DNA from 3 places in the Paenibacillus borealis genome. Region 2 is predicted to be linked to each of the others. Evidence: riboswitches for the same ligand, from Rfam matches in the RefSeq annotation. Region 2 holds a riboswitch; each other region holds the start of a gene.
The links. A riboswitch is a leader RNA that binds a small molecule or an ion and turns the genes downstream of it on or off. The one in region 2 is predicted to bind cyclic di-AMP.

Region 1 (5,523 bases), 1.8 Mb from region 2:
AGGCCTGGGGCTTTCCCTGTGCAAATCCATCGTAAATGCCCATGGTGGTACCATCGAAGTGAAAGACAATTTCCCGCAAGGTACGGTATTCCGCTTTACCCTGCAGGCTGAGGAGGTGAATGTTCATGAATAAGCCTTTGATTCTGGTTGTAGAAGATGACAAGCCTATCCGCAAGCTGATTACCACGACACTGGAGACACAGGGATATAAATATCATACGGCAGAAACCGGTGAGGATTCGATCATTGAGGCGGTTTCCAGACAGCCCGATTTGATGATACTGGATTTGGGTCTTCCGGATATGGATGGAGTGGATATTATCAAAAAAGTTCGGACTTGGTCAAATCTGCCCATTATTATCGTCAGCGCACGCAGTGAAGACCGGGACAAAATCGAGGCGCTGGATGCAGGCGCGGACGATTACCTGACTAAACCCTTCAGCGTGGAAGAACTGCTGGCCAGGCTCAGAGTGAGCTTGCGGCGAGTACGTTATGACAGTGAAAAACTTTTGAAGGATGCTTCTGTATTCACTAATGCCAGCTTGAAAATTGATTATGCCGCAGGCTGCGTATGGCTGGACGAAGAAGAAATCCACTTGACTCCAATTGAATATAAGCTATTATGTCTACTGGCCAAAAATGTGGGAAAAGTACTGACGCATAATCATATCCTGCATGAAATCTGGGGCAGTCCTACCTATGACATCCCTGCCTTACGCGTATTTATGGCAACGCTGAGAAAGAAAATAGAAAAGATGCCCTCGCAGCCAACATACATCCAAACGCATATCGGAGTGGGGTACAGGATGCTTCAGGTTGGTGATGACAGCAAAGTTATCTCATGATTATTTAAACTGAATCCAAAAAGTGATGTAAAAACAGATGTAAAAACAACCATGCTCTTTGTGTATAAGAGCATGGTTGTTTGGGTTTTAACCGTATGCTGGAGCCTATTCAGACTAGGGAGTAATAAGAGACAGATTCATTAAATAATACAGATGAGTCCGGAGGACTTTTAGACTGTTTTGTATAATGCAATACAGGCTCTCTACTGGGGAGAAAACTGTTTATCCGATGCTCATATCGTCCTGCTCCGGCGGCTATTTTCATTCGGAGCTGCCCGCTTTGAAGCATGTTGTCGAGAGCGGCATGGAGTAAATTACGCTGGTTTGGAGCCCATTCCTGCCCGTGCAATCGTATGAGTTCAAAGGCTTCCTCAATTGTGCAATTGCGTATGTTCTTCAGAAATGAACCCCATTTGACCAAATCCACGGCATTGTCACCCGCGCACAGAATGCATTTTCCGTAACTGATCTGCTGTCCGCAGGTTAGCTTCAGCACTCCATACCAGCATCCAGATGGCTCAGATCCGTGCATGAATGACGGACGAGTATCAAATGCAAACAACTCGATTCGTGACAGCCTGCTGTTATTCATGGATGATGCCTCCTAGTGTGTCCATAGACTTGATGTGCAGATGATGGATCTGTTCAGCTTTAGCTATGCAGGCCGCAAGCTCAGCTTCATCCTCACATACGGCCGTATGCTCCAGCCAAACTGCATATTTGGTTCTCTGTACAATCGACAGGTGCATGGGGAAAGCTTTGTGGGACCGCAAAATGTACCAGCCTGGGGCCATGCTTTTCCACGGCTCTCTAAGGAATGTCAATAAAGGAAATCTTCTGTGCGCCGACCAGTCTTGCTCCTGCTGTTTATTTCGTATGCTTTGATAAACTTGGTGAATGATCTGCAGATTCGTACATGTAATGTGTGCTGAAGATGTACTGAACTCGGTCAATACTTCAATCTGACTTGCACCAAAGCCGTAGCCAACAATGTACCGCTGATCATGTTCTTCGTACCATAGAGCTCCGAAACTGGAGTGCGCGAGGCTTACCGGTTCTAATACATCAGGATGAATTCCGAAGTAATATTCTCTCTTATCGTTCATTTTCGCTGCTCCTTACTTAATGATAAGCTGACCTATAACAAAAAAACCGCAGCCAGCGTCGAGATCCTGGCTGCGGTTTTTGCGATTCCAGGTCGAAACAAAACCTTCGCAAAAGCGTGGCAAAATAAGGCTCTCTCCAGTGCTTACGAGGTTAGCTGACGGATTCGGGCGGTGAGAGTCGCCCTACCTGTGAAGAGGATTCTACATCTCTTCTGCGGATTCACCCCATATAGGCTTATAGCCTGTTGGTTCCCCCGTTTCCCGCTAAGCGGGAATTCAGCGTGCGTTTAAAAGGTATCATACGCTGAGCTTTTTGGTTTGTAAAAGATCAAGAATCGTCCTATATGATGGCAATAAGGCATATTGGGGGAGAAAGTGGAAACAATCCAGCTTAAACTCTTCTAAATCTCTATTTATCTGGAAAAACCGCTGTTTTTTTAGTCTTTTAATGCAATCTAAATGGTCAGAAATATATCTTAATGGTTCCTTAATAAGGAGATTAAAGAATTCGGATTAGCGAGAATAATGCTTATGAAAGCGGTAAAAGGCAATGATTTATTTGGATAATTGAGGAGATTTGAGGTTAGGAGCATTTTACAAGAACTCAGAGCAGGAGTATGATTCTACCTGTTTCCAAGGGGTTGAATTGAATAGTGATCCGCTTAATTTCCGTTAAGGAAAGCGGGGGAACCAGCAATCGGAGACCGATGTGAGAGTCGGGGGCGATTATGGGGTGAATCCAGGCCGGGTGCGACTGTTCGCAACCGGTACTGGTAGGGCGACTCTCACCGCCCGAATCCGTCAGCTAACCTCGTAAGCGTCTGGAGAGAGGAGAAGCAATGTGACCATTATGAGCCACAGGGGAGATCCTTAGTGGTTTTTTTGCTATGTATTTATTGATAGTTGTTCATGGTCAGGAGGGAGAAGACAAAATGCTGGATAAAGATGAGTATGTACTGGTGTGCGCTCCGACTTTGGCAGGTGAACACTTTATTGAATTATTGACGGAAAAAGGAATCAAGGTCGCGGGGTTAACAAACAATCCAGATAAGAGAAAACGACTGGAGAACTTGGGGGTTGAGCAAAATATTGTCGTAGATTCTCATGACGAGAGAACCTGGGGGATTCCTCCATTTTCAATTGGGAAAGTATACCTGTTTGAGAGTAACCTTGCGGTTTGTTGCCGATATCTTCAAATGTGCCGCCCTTGGACGTCAAAGTCCATTTTTGTCATCACTACCTCTGTCCATCCCAGACTTGTCTATAAAGGGCTCGGAGCGAACTACGTTATTTATTCTCATAGTGGTAATGTCCATTTTCTTGCAGATCAATAACTCAGCACGGTAGACGGACTTAAGCAATGTCTTAATGTAATCTTTATTCTCTCATGAAAACTCTAACCCTGAACTAATGGCGGAAATGATACGCTATATCACAAGTTAAACAAACATATACGGGGAGCAGAAGAGGCAAATCAAGAAGAATGGGTTTTAAAGGAATAAATACGGCTGATCTAATCAATAATACGAAGGCTAATACTAGGCTGATTTCAAATTTAGGAGAGAGGTGGCAAAGGCGATGATGGATGTGTACATGGTGGCGGCACTCACAGTGATATTCGGTTTGTTTTACGCGTTTGCAACGTGGTGTGAGCACGTTGTTGACGATAAAGGGGAAGCGGAACAATGACTATGGTTTTGATAGCAACCTTGCTGTTGTTTCTGTACTTGGTTTACGCCCTGATTCATCCGGAGAAATTTTGAGTTTTCTGAGATAAAGAACAGTAACTGTTAAAAAAAAATCAATAGCTTTACATTTAAGGAGGGGCATTCGTGGGTATCCTGCAAATCGTCGTAGTTATTGCCATACTGCTGCTGCTGGTCAAACCGGTAGGAACTTATCTGTATCATGTATTCTCAAATGAACCAAACCGGACAGACCGGATCTTCGGGGGCTTTGAGCGGGGGATTTTTAAGCTTAGCGGACTAAAAAAGCATGGAGGCATGTCATGGAAACGGTATGCCCTCAGCTTCCTGACAACCAATATTGTGCTGGTAGCATTCGGTTATCTATTCCTTCGTCTGCAAGGCGGACTGCCGCTTAATCCAAGCGGAATTGGTGAAATGGAGCAGACCTTATCGTTTAATACGGTAATCAGCTTTATAACCAACACCAATCTGCAGCATTACAGCGGGGAAACCGGGGTCTCTTATTTCTCTCAGATGGCTGTTATGACGATGCTGATGTTCACTTCGGCTGCGAGCGGATTTTCCGTGGCGGTTGCTTTTGTCAGAGGGATTACAGGCCGGAGTTCAGTAGGGAACTTCTTCCAGGACTTCGTCAAAGCCCATACCCGGGTCTTCCTTCCGCTGGCGCTGCTGGTTACACTCGTAATGGTTGGGCTGCATGTGCCGCAAACGCTGAAACCTATGCTTGAGGTAACCACTCTTGAAGGACAAACCCAGCAAATTGCCATCGGACCTATTGCTTCGCTGGAATCGATCAAGCATCTTGGAACCAATGGCGGCGGCTTCTTCGGAGCCAATTCGGCTCATCCTTTTGAGAATCCGAGCCCGCTTACGAACGTGCTGGAAATACTCTCGATGTGGCTGCTACCGGCTTCGCTGCCTTATATGTACGGCAAGTTTGCCAAGAATAAACGTCAGGGCTGGATGCTGTTCAGTGCCATGATGACGTTGTTTGTACTGCTTCTGGGTTTGAACTATTATGCAGAATCCCAAGGGAATCCGGCAATCAACGCCATGGGCATTGACGCCTCGCAGGGCAGTATGGAAGGGAAGGAAGTCCGTTTCGGTATTGCGCAGAGTGCACTGTTCACTACCGTGACCACTGCAGCAACAACGGGCAGTGTCAACAATATGCATGATACCCTGACGCCGCTTGGAGGTATCACTCCACTGGCACTGATGATGCTAAACAATGTATTTGGAGGCAAGGGTGTAGGACTGGTCAACATGCTGATGTATGCCATTCTTGGCGTCTTCCTGTGTGGATTGATGGTTGGCAGAACACCAGAGTTTCTCGGGCGAAAGATAGAGGCCAGGGAAATGAAGCTGATTGCCATCGCGATCCTGATTCATCCGCTCATTATTCTTGCCCCTACTGCAGGTGCGTTCCTGACGGAACTGGGCAAAGGCTCGATCACCAATCCGGGCTTCCACGGGCTGACTCAGGTGTTATATGAGTATACCTCTTCCGCTGCTAATAACGGCTCGGGGTTTGAAGGGTTGGCCGACAATACCTCCTTCTGGAATATGACCACCGGGGTTGTCATGCTGCTGGGACGATATGTTTCAATTATCGCCATGCTGGCCGTTGCCGGTTCCATGATCCGCAAGAAGCCGGTACCGGAGACCATTGGCACGTTCCGTACAGACAACGTTCTGTTTACTGGTATTCTAATCGGTACGGTACTTATTATTGGTGCACTGACGTTCTTGCCGGTCATCGTGCTCGGGCCGATTGCAGAATATTTGACTCTACGGTAGGGGAGAGAGAACTTAGATGAGTACTATACAAAAAAAGAAGCTGCTGACAGGCTCCATCCTGCG
Region 2 (5,523 bases):
CTCCAGCCGTTTCATCGGCACCCCGCCCATGAATATTCTCGCCCTGGACCGCTGCGGGGAAGACATCCGTAAGCTGGCTCCGCCGCAGGCCAAGGTTCTCGGCTTCCGCCCGGAGAAGGCGAAATTTGCCCTGGAGCCGGGAATGGAGCCGGACAATACCGTTAGCCTGGCGGGTATGCTCTGCGGCCGGGAGCTGCTCGGATCGGAGATTATCTACAAGGTGCAGCTGGAGAACGGGCTCAGCATCTCCGTGAAATGCTTTGACCGTCCGGAACGCGAGCTGGAAGCCGTTAGACTCTATGTAAAGAAGGAGCATCTGGCATTCTTCGACGCGCAGGAGCAGCGGATACGGGAAGCTACAACGTCCGGGGACGGTGCAGCCGGAAACACCGGTGAATCGGCATGAAGCGGCTGCGCCCGTCCGTGCAGGTGCTTCCCTATCTGCTGGTGGCACCGGCAGTAATCATCCTGACCGTATTTTATCTCTATCCGATTCTGTACAACATCTATTTGAGCTTCTTCACCTGGAATATGCGCGGGCCGATGAAGTTCGCAGGGCTTAGCAACTACGCAGAGCTGTTCAGCGGCCGGGATTTCCTCCATACCCTGCTCAATACGCTGCTGTACATGGTAATGGACGTTGGACTGGTAATGGTGCTGGCGATGGGGTTGGCGCTCTTTTTACAGAAAAATACGCCGCTGAACCGGTTCATCCAGACGCTGAGCTTCACGCCCAACATCATCTCACTGGTATCTGTCTCCCTTATCTGGATGTGGCTCATGAACACGGATACGGGGCTGTTCAATTATCTGCTGTCTGTGCTGGGAGCAGCGCCGGTGGGCTGGCTGACCGATAAGGATGTGGCGCTGTTCTCACTGGTGCTGGTCTCCGTCTGGAAATCCGTCGGATTCAATGCGCTGATCATTTGCTCCGCCTTGGGCTCTATTCCGGGTTATCTCTATGAGGCTGCGGCTCTGGACAATGCGTCCAAGCGTTCCGTTTTCTTTCAAATTACGCTGAAAATGATCTCACCGACCTTGTTCTTCCTGATCCTGATGAATATCATCGGCTCCTTTCAGGTGTTCGAGACGATCAATATCATGACGCAGGGCGGTCCGTCCAATGCCACGAACACTCTGATTTTCAGCATTTATAAGCAGAGCTTCGAATATTACCGGGTCGGCTACGCTTCCGCGATGGCGGTGGTGCTGATGGGTATCGTGGGGCTGATTACGATTTTCTACTTCAAAGCACTGAATAAACGGGTTCATTACCGCTAAAGGGGTGAGACAATGAGAGTTTGGCTCCGGCTGCCGGGCGCAGGACTGCGGATCATAATATCGGTGCTGCTGATCGTGATCTTCCTGATGCCATTCTATTGGATGATCCTCACCGCGTTCAAGACGCTGGGCGAGGTGCTCCGGATGCCGCCGAAATTCTGGGTGGACTCGCTGCAGTGGCAGAACTTCCGGGATGCTTTTACAAGGATTAATTTCCTGCATTATACCCGCAATTCCCTGATTATTACGCTCGGGACGATGATCGGCCAGCTGGTTGTTGTAGTGCCGGCGGCTTATGCGTTCGCAAGATATCAGTTCAAAGGTAAAAATGCGCTGTTCGGCATCGTACTCGCCACCATGATGATTCCGGGCCAGCTGATCTTCCTGCCGATCTTCGTCATGTTTGCGAAGTCCGGGCTGCTGAACACTTATGTATCGCTCATCGTGCCCTTCATTGCCAGCGGTACGGCTATCTTCATGCTGCGTCAGACCTTCATGCAGGTGCCGGATTCCCAGCTGGAGGCTGCCCGTCTCGATAATGCCAGTGAATTCAGAATCATCTACACGATCATGATGCCTGCGGCTGTACCCACCTTGTCCACACTCGCGCTGCTGACGTTCATCGGGACGTGGAATAGTTACTTTTTCCCGCTGGTATGGACCACAACGGATGCTGTCCGTACCTTGCCGCTCGGAATTCAGAAGCTTCAGGATGTGGAGGGACTCAGCCCGCAGATCGTGATGGCCGGGAATATGATGCTGATCGTGCCGATTCTGCTCGTCTTCCTGATTGCGCGCAAACAGATTATCAAAGCGTTCACCTACATGGGAGTGAAGTAGCGGGATTGAGCCTGCGGCCTTGCATGTTGAATACCAAATACAGCAGTTCATGGAGGAGAAACGAATAATGAATGTATGGGGAACAAGAGTTACTCCGCTGCTCGCCACTATTGCCCTGACCGCCGTACTTGCAGGCTGTGCCACCACCGAAGCCGAATCCAGTGTAGCGGCCTATGAGAAAGGTGATTCCGTCCTCGAACTGAACTTCTGGACCTCCGCCGTGGAGGATGTGAACCAGAACCTGGTGGACCAGTTCAACGAGACCAAGGGAGCCGAGCTGAACATCCATGTGAATGCCGAATATCAGGGCGATTACTGGGAAATGCAGCAGAAGATCAACGCCGCAGCCATAGCGGGTACGCTGCCGAATGTTTTTATTGATGAAGTAGCCATGACTAAGGGCTTTGCCGACAGTGACATTATTGCCAATCTGGAACCGTTCATTGAAACGGACAAGTTCGACACCTCGGATTTCAAAATCGGCGACCTTGGCAACCTGTATCTGGGCGATGACCTGTACGCATTTCCGCATATGCGGAGTGTACCCGTGATGTATGTAAACAAGACGCTCGCCGCTAAAGAGGGGCTGGATCCGAACGGTCCGGCGACCTTTGCCGAACTGGAGGCCTATCTGCAGACCGCATACGATGCTACCGGCCAGCCGCCGATGTACCTGTTCAACTATGATTTCTGGGTGATGGAGGCGCTGCTGCATTCGTACTCGGATACCAGTGTGGTCAATGAGGATGAGACGAAGTCCAATATCAACAGCAAAGGCGCAGTGAAGCTAATCACCTTCATTGAGGATCTGGAATCCAAGGGTCTGATCAAAGTACTCGGGGTCACGGACAAGGATGCCTACTATGCCTCCATTGCCAATCCTGGCACAGCGCTGATCTTCTCCAGTGTCGGCGGCTACAAAACCTTCGCAGGCATGGCCGCAGAGAGTGGAATTGATCTTGGCGTATCGATGATCCCTGCCGGAGAAGACGGCAAACGGGGCGTCCCGGTCGGCGGATCGAATACGTATCTGGCGAATACGGGAACGGATAATGAGAAGGCGGCCGCTTTCGAATTCATGAAATGGCTGTCGGATACCGAACAGGCGGCGTATGCTTCCGCCAATACCGGATATCTTCCGACCCGCCTTACTTCCCTGGACACAGACTTGATGAAAGAGACCATAGCTGCTTTCCCTGGCTACAAGGTCGCTTCCGATGAGCTGGAATTCAGCAAAATGCGTCCGATGACCGGCACCTACCATGAGATTGAAGATCTGATGGGCACGCGCATTAACGATATTTGGCTGGAGAACCTGCCAATCCAGGAAAGCCTGGACACCCTCGCCAAAGAGGTGGATGACATTCTAAACCGCTAATGAGGGATGATGTTTAAACAAGCAGAGCAGTGAATCTCCGGAAACGGGAGAATCGCTGCTCTGTTTTTTGGGTTCACTGCCGCTGGCTTCTGCGCCTCATGGGCAAATTCACCTATGCTATTCATTCTTTGACGAATATGGGCTATACTGAAGTTTCTGTTAATCTATATCCGCAAAAATATATGTAATCGCTGAATTCCGTAATGGAAGCGGGGAAACCAAGTTTTCAGGGGTGAATCTCGAGAAATCGAGTAGGGCTACTCTTCAAGCCCGAATCCGGCAGCTAACCCCGTAAGCGACATGAGAGGATGCACAGGTAATGCCGTATATTGACGTCAATGGAACCACCCTCTATTACGAGGTGTCGGGCAGTGGTCTGCCCATTGTTTTTATTCATGATTATTCGACTTCACATCATCTGTTCGAGCCTCAGGCGGAGTATTTCAGCAAGCGGGCGAAAGTAATCTTGTTTGACTTAAGAGGGAATGGACAATCCGGTAAAATGGATGTGGAGATCAGCCGGATCGTAGACACGCAGTGTGAAGATCTGAAGGGATTGTTGGATGGGCTGTCCGTAGAACGGGCCGTCATCGTAGCTTGCTCCAGCGGCGCTGTGCTCGCCCAGAAATTTGCCTATCTGAATCCGGAACGGGTAATTAATCTGGTGTTGGTGGACAATTACTTCCAAGGAGATTATACGGCCAAAGGCAGCAAAGTGCTGGAGCTCTTTCAAATCTGCGCATGGGTCGCCCATTATCTTCCGGCTGAAATGTTCATCCGGTCTTTGCGCATTACATATAACAAATGGCTGTCTGCGTATCATATTCTGAGAAGAGAGCTTGTCCATGAACGGACAACAGAATTGATTAAACAGCGTCTGGCACTAAGACATACGGACAGCTACGGGTTTGCACTAAGGCTGCAGGTTCCCGTTCTTTGTGTATCAGGCAATCAGAATGAGCGGGTTCTGGAGCAGGTGAGACAAACAGCGGCCAAATATCCGCTCGCCACGCTGGCAATACTGGAAGACGCCATGTATCCCAGCCATTTATGCCAGCCGCAGCACTTCAACCAGCTGCTGCTTGATTACCTGAAAGACCAGCAATGCTTCCAGCGGAAAATTTATTAACGGCACCTGTAGAAAATCTTTGACAAGTATAACAGGTACCGTTATAATAAATCCAACAGGTACCGTTATATTGATTGACAGGTACCGTTAATATATCCCGGGGAGGATTCATAATGAATATGAATGCTGAATTGTACGACAAGCTTGCCAAGCTGCAATGGCTGTTGCAGAGACAACACCTGAAGAACCACGCCGCTGTGGGTCCCATGGCTGATACGTCACGCGGGCAAGGCAGGATTATGGCTTTTCTGCGGATGAAGGACGGAATCAGCACTAAAGATTTATCCTATATGCTGGACATCCGTGTATCATCCCTTAATGAATTGTTGGCCAAACTGGAGAAGGCCGAATATATCACCCGCAGACCTTCAGAGACAGACAAACGTATCATGCTGATCTATCTCACGCCCAAAGGACAGGCGGAAGAGGGACAAGAGGTTGAGGGCGGCAGCATATTTTCAGTCCTGTCTCCAGAAGAACAGGCAGCTTTCGGTGAATACCTGGTCCGCGTCATTACAGCCCTAGAGGAAGAGCTTGGAACAGATGCAGATCGTGACGTAATGGCCATGTGGATGGAAGCCGCCAAGGAGCGCATCGGGACAGAGGAATTCGACAAGCTGATGGCCATGCGCGGACAAATGAGCAGAATGTGGGGAAATATGGATGACGGACGCTTTAGCGGAAGATTCCCCGGATTTGGCAGGGAAGGTCATGGCGGCGGCATGAACGGGTTCGGCTGGCCTTCCAGAGATGGAAGAGATGCCCCGAAAGACAACTCAGACCAACCGGAAGATAAGTAAGCAGAACATTTTCTATAAGAAGCATAGGCGCTGTCTTTCCGCAAGAGCAGGGCAGAGGCAGCGCAATACCTTTTCAGCGTAAGTAATGAATTTGA
Region 3 (5,523 bases), 4.0 Mb from region 2:
GAGGCGCTCGCAGAGGATCTGTTCTACGCACTGGGCAATGAGCCGGTGATTAAGGTCGGCAGCGGAGTAGTAATGTACGATAAAGAAACGCACCGCATCAATATTCTGCTCGGTGATGAGGATCTGGCTTCGGTTGTTCTTGTGTAGCCCGGAGGCAGCCAAGGGAGCGGAGTTTGTACCCGGGCATCAGCCCATGTTAAAATTGGGATGAGAAGTACTATTTGCCGGGATTTAAGAATACATTAAATCGAAAAAAATCTTTGGCCTGGCACATCCCTTGGACTTTCAGAAGCTGAGGGATGTTTTATTTGAAGGATAGGACTGCAGTGGATATAGCTAATTAAGCAAGGGAGGAAACAAATTGCCAATTACAGAGGAAGAACTGCGGGAGCAGATCGGCAAGCTGGAAGGCTGGAAGCTGGAACAGGATATTATGGTGCGTAAATATATGTTCAATGAATATATGAAGGGAATTGCCTTTGTGGATGCGGTCGCCGCGATCTCAGAAGCTTTCGACCATCACCCGCATATCACGATTGATTACAAGACCGTTATTCTGCGTCTGCCTGTAGATGTGGAGAAGCTGGATATACGCCAGGCCAACGAAATTAATGAGGCTTTTGAGAAAAACCGTTAGAGGACAGGATCCTTATGGAAATAGCAGTACCGCCTGATCAATAAAAATGCCCGTGCAAGGATATCCGGATATCCTTTGCAGCGGGCATTTTGTTTCATAAAGATTATTATTTCTTCTCGGCCAGCCATAATGCGACGTTCGCAATCTCCTCGGGGGCTAGTTTGTCTTTGAAGGAAGGCATCTGCCCGCGGCCCTTGGTCACAATGCTGTAGATTTGTGCCGCGTCATGCTGTGCGCCCTCCTGCTGCAGGTTCGGCCCTACTCCGCCCTGAAGCTGATCCCCGTGGCAGGTGATGCAGTTGGCTTTCACTAGAGCCTCCGCACCGGCCGCGTCCAGCACAACCTCAGGCATTGTCGGTTTGTTCTCTTCCGCCACCTCGGCTTTGCCGGGCAAGGTAAACATTAAGACCACCGCAAAGGCACAGGCGGCAAAAAACAAACCGCTCATGATCCATTTCTGCATCTGCATCCGTCCCTCCATGTAAGCTGCTTCCTTCATTATAGCGGATGGTGAAGCGTTATCATAGCATTTGTGTCAAAAAAATGAACGAAATTCCTGCGAAATTTTCAATTCTATAGAAGTGGAATGCTATTTCTCATAGACCAAACAATAAAAAGGCTTATCGCCTGTTGGAGTTCTGCGTTCGTAGGTATCTGTTATGGTAAAACCGCATTTCTGGTAAGCACGGATGGCGCGCTGATTCCAGGTGAGAACCTCCAAATCGATCTCCCGTTCGGGATAGCGGACAAGGGCCGCCTGCACGATAGCCTTCATGAAGAGATGCCCCATGCCATGACCGCACAGATCGGGCCGCATGCCGATTCCGAGCCGGACTACACCCTCCATAGGGAACAGCTGGGCGAAGCCGCACAGGATTCCCTGTCCGTTCACAACAGAAACATATTGCTCGCTGCGCAGCTGCGGGTCACCGAACTCAATACCGAGTGCCTGCATCTGCTCCCAGGGCATCCAGCCGTAAATATTATACGGGGGCCTATAGTTCCACTCACAGATCTCAGCGGCATGCCGGGACTCCATAGGAACAACATAAAAAGTTACCGGGGAACTTATCATAAGCGGGAGGCCTCCTTTCAAGGGAACGTAACTTCATTCTATAAATATTATATACAAAACGGGCCATATCCGACGCAAAAACCTCGCGGAGATACAGAAACTTGACAAACGCCAAAAAATATTTTACGAAAGAGCAAAATTGGTGTTTTACAAATATAGAGCGGGGTAAGTAATTTTATAGACAAAAAAAATAAGCCCTCCTCCAAGATTTCGGCAAAAATCCTGGAAAAGCGCTTATGGTAGGACAAATTATTGCACATCATCATTGTCTTCGGAATCTGTAGCTACAGTCTTGTAAGCATCTGTACTCATAATCCGTTTGGCGCCAACGTAGCGGTTGACGTAGTAGCTGTCACTCAGCGAACTGATGGTTACACCACGCGAGGAAGAAGCATGTGCGAACTCACCGTCACCGACATAAATACCGACGTGGGAAATGCCTTTGCCGCTTGTATTGAAGAATACAAGATCGCCCGGTCTCATTTCGTCGCGGGATACGGCCGTACCCATCTGGTATTGGGAGCCGGATTGGTGGGGCAGGTTAATGCCGATCTTATCAAAAACATACATTGTAAATCCGGAGCAATCAAAACCGTTCGTGGATACACCGCCGGATACGTATTTAGTCCCGATGGCTTTGTCGATAACTTTATCCATTTTGGAATCCGCGAAAGCGCTTCCTGCTCCAATGGTGAAGATGATGGAAAAGCTTAGTACTGCGGCTGCTAGCTTCTTCTTCAAAAGTAAATACCCCTTCCAAATGCCTACGAGGTTAGCTTAAGGGTTCGGTTGAAGGTCCCCTATGACCCCTCTTAGAATAGGAGGTCAATTCACCCAAAGTTGGTTCCCCCGTTTCCCTAAATCGTTAGGGAACTCGGCACGACTGTTGATTAGGATTAGCTGTTACTCAATACATGACAAAACCTTTGTTAAAAGCGATTCAATAATTACAAAAATGTTACTAAAATCTCACTGCGATAATTGTAACAAAGACTAAGGCGCTTGGCAATCACTTATAACATATTAATGCATATTTTTGCGTTTTTTTAGAGTTATAGCTGTATAGAAAGACTCAAATTTACGTCCCGGGTGAGCTTTTAATGATTTTTTCTTTGAATTTGGGATAAAAAGGTGTTTCAGGGTTTGCAGATTTGTGTAAAAGGTAGAATAAGGAAAAGGAAAAACCCGGAAATGATTACGGCAATAATCAAATTCCGGGCTCGTATAAGTTATATTTAGATGTTAGAGGTAAATATTCGAGGAAATGTACAAGGGTTCAATCGTAAGCGACAGCCTGGTAAGCTGTTGTGCTCATCACTCTTTTAGCGCCAACGTAGCGGTTGGCCCAGTATGCCTGACTCAGCGAACTGATGGTTACACCACGCGAACTGGAGGATTGTGCGAATTTTCCATTGCCGACATAAATACCGACATGGGAAACTCCGTTGCCCAGGGTATTGAAGAATACCAAATCGCCCGAACGCAGATTACTCTTGGATACGGCTGTCCCTACACTGTATTGTGCCTTAGAGGTACGCGGCAGTGTAAGCCCGAGGTTCTTGAATACGTATTTGGTGAATCCGGAACAATCAAAGCCGCTGGTGCTGGTGCCCCCGGTTTTATATGCCGTTCCAATGGTTTTTGAGATCACAGTATCCATTTTGGAGTCTGCGAAAGCGCTGCCCGCTCCAAGTGTGAATACCATCACAAGACCCAGCGCTGCTGCGGTGCATTTCTTCTTGAAATTCTGACTTCTCAAAAGATGTACTCCTTCCAAGGCCTGCGAGGTTAGCTTAAGGATTCGGTAGAAGGTTCCCCTATGACCCCTCTAAAGCGAGATCAATTCACCCAAAATATGGTTCCCCCACTTCCCGGTGCAGGGAATTCGGCGTTTTGTGCACCAGAACAGTGACATATCGACATAAGATTAAGTACTTCGTTTACAGTAGCTGCATTAATCCGTTTGAAAGATTACAAATTTGTTACTAGTAGTACAGGCATCATTGTACCAAAGGATTTACAGTTTTGCAAATGCACTTGTCCCAGCAGTAATCAAAAAAGAGTCATGCGCCTCAATTAAGGGCAATGACTCTTTTAGTATGCCGGTTTGGCGGCCGATTATTGTGGAAATGATTTACTGGACCAGAGGTGATACTGGGCGGCGATGCCCCACATTTTGAACAGAGTGGATGGCAAGAAGGCTGCCTGACGCAGCAGCAGGGCCGGGAGACCGGGACAGAGGAGCGCCGCAGCGCTGCAGAGAATCAGTGTAAGCAGACTACCCGCCCCCATAATGACGGATATCCCGATGGAATGCAGCAGCACCTTCAGCGCAATCAGCAGCGAAGAGAACATGCCAGTGCCGGCGGTATAGCCGAACTGCATAAAGAGCAGCAGCTTGCGGATCAGGAAGAGGTAGACGAGCCAGCCCAGCACATAAGGCACGAGCGTCAGCAGCCGCGGATAGTCGAGAATGCCGTTCAGGAGCAGGCGGTACATCTTCGGCAGCAGCCAATAGAGCGGCAGAAGGGCCAGCGCCCATTCAACGAGACTGAACAACAGGACCGGCAGCCCGTAACGCTTCATACCGGGAAAAAAGAACAGCCCGCGCTCCCCGGCGCGTTCCTGATGAAGTTCGTGCAGCAGCCCCGCCCGGATAAAGGGGGAGAGCAGCAGCCGCAAGACGGACAGTGCCAGGAGCAGCCATAGCCACTGCCGGACATCCGGGTCCGTGTGAAGCGCAGATTGTCCCTCAATGTAATACAGCAGCCTGCCCATTCCGCTGCCGCCGGCATCCGCATCCGGATAACGCAGAAGTACCGGAACGACGGCGCTTTTAATGAACTTGTACATGAAATAGCCCCAGAACAGCCGGTAAATAAATAGCAGAATCAGTATATAAAATTGCTCTTTCATGCTGCACCAACCGCGGGTTATCGAACTTTTCACAATCCTTCACCTCACCAGACAAGAGTTCCGAGCAGGGTTTCAAGCAGAGTTGTCGCGCTAAGCGTCCAGCGGGAGAGAGTACTGTGCTCAAGCTCCGCCATTCTGAAATTATTGAGATGCTTGCTCTCCAGCAGTATGGAATGCTCCGGATCAATCTCGGCGGAGACCAGAGGCGCTTTATAGGATAATTCAAAAGATGTTGTTTTTCCCTCGCCATTCCAGTATTGCTGCACAGTATACCCGTCCGAGAATGTGAATTTTACAGGGACATCGCCATAATGGCTGCCTTGGTTGCTTACCTTAACTACAGCATCATATTGAATTCCCGCTCCGTCACCGCTGCCCCGTTTGGCCGTAAGACGGATATCGTCCACTGCAAAATCTGGGGCACCGCCGCTGTAGACATATTGGTCAAAATAGGTCTGCCAGGATTGCTTGGTTACTTTCTCCACAATCTTCTGAAAGTCAGCGGTAGAGGGATGCTTGAAGCGGTACTTACGGACATAGGCGGCGAGGATGGCATCCATGTTCTTGGTTCCTGCTAACCGTTCGATGTCACGGAGCACCAGCTTGCCCCGGATATACACATTCCGCGTGTAGGCATCATCGCCGCTGTATTTCCAGGTTTCCAGGTTGAGCGGCTGTGAGGAAGAGACCAGGCTGGACTGCAGCGGGAGGCTTGTTGCTACGCCGTATTCCTGCTCCATCAGCCGGTCTTCGGCATATGAAGTGAAGCTTTCGTCCAGCCATGCTTCCTCGAATTCATTGCTGGCAACCATGCCATAGAAATACTGATGTCCGATTTCATGGATCACGGTGCGCTCAAGCGAAGTGCTGGGCGTTGCCTCGGCAGCACCGAAGG

Region 1: it holds a riboswitch for cyclic di-AMP, as region 2 does, so the genes downstream of both, PBOR_RS25680 (hypothetical protein) here and PBOR_RS35535 (alpha/beta fold hydrolase) in region 2, are expected to answer to the same signal.
Region 3: it holds a riboswitch for cyclic di-AMP, as region 2 does, so the genes downstream of both, PBOR_RS00495 (C40 family peptidase) here and PBOR_RS35535 (alpha/beta fold hydrolase) in region 2, are expected to answer to the same signal.

Annotation. Positions count from the first base shown of each region.
Region 1 is NZ_CP009285.1:6,052,342-6,057,864, reverse strand. Features, by position in the region: gene PBOR_RS25700 (sensor histidine kinase) at 1-133, shown strand, start outside; gene PBOR_RS25695 (response regulator) at 126-845, shown strand; gene PBOR_RS25690 (hypothetical protein) at 955-1,437, opposite strand; gene PBOR_RS25685 (hypothetical protein) at 1,430-1,951, opposite strand; cyclic di-AMP (ydaO/yuaA leader) riboswitch at 2,077-2,243, opposite strand; cyclic di-AMP (ydaO/yuaA leader) riboswitch at 2,601-2,787, shown strand; gene PBOR_RS25680 (hypothetical protein) at 2,884-3,285, shown strand; gene kdpF (K(+)-transporting ATPase subunit F) at 3,637-3,714, shown strand; gene kdpA (potassium-transporting ATPase subunit KdpA) at 3,784-5,460, shown strand; gene kdpB (potassium-transporting ATPase subunit KdpB) at 5,477-5,523, shown strand, end outside.
Region 2 is NZ_CP009285.1:4,282,389-4,287,911, forward strand. Features, by position in the region: gene PBOR_RS18000 (ABC transporter ATP-binding protein) at 1-406, shown strand, start outside; gene PBOR_RS18005 (carbohydrate ABC transporter permease) at 403-1,281, shown strand; gene PBOR_RS18010 (carbohydrate ABC transporter permease) at 1,294-2,121, shown strand; gene PBOR_RS18015 (ABC transporter substrate-binding protein) at 2,189-3,499, shown strand; cyclic di-AMP (ydaO/yuaA leader) riboswitch at 3,679-3,811, shown strand; gene PBOR_RS35535 (alpha/beta fold hydrolase) at 3,819-4,628, shown strand; gene PBOR_RS18025 (MarR family winged helix-turn-helix transcriptional regulator) at 4,742-5,428, shown strand.
Region 3 is NZ_CP009285.1:99,834-105,356, forward strand. Features, by position in the region: gene PBOR_RS00470 (hypothetical protein) at 1-147, shown strand, start outside; gene PBOR_RS00475 (4a-hydroxytetrahydrobiopterin dehydratase) at 362-637, shown strand; gene PBOR_RS00480 (c-type cytochrome) at 744-1,100, opposite strand; gene PBOR_RS00485 (GNAT family N-acetyltransferase) at 1,227-1,712, opposite strand; gene PBOR_RS00490 (C40 family peptidase) at 1,962-2,453, opposite strand; cyclic di-AMP (ydaO/yuaA leader) riboswitch at 2,459-2,602, opposite strand; gene PBOR_RS00495 (C40 family peptidase) at 2,989-3,417, opposite strand; cyclic di-AMP (ydaO/yuaA leader) riboswitch at 3,475-3,613, opposite strand; gene PBOR_RS00500 (hypothetical protein) at 3,831-4,628, opposite strand; gene PBOR_RS00505 (M1 family aminopeptidase) at 4,673-5,523, opposite strand, start outside.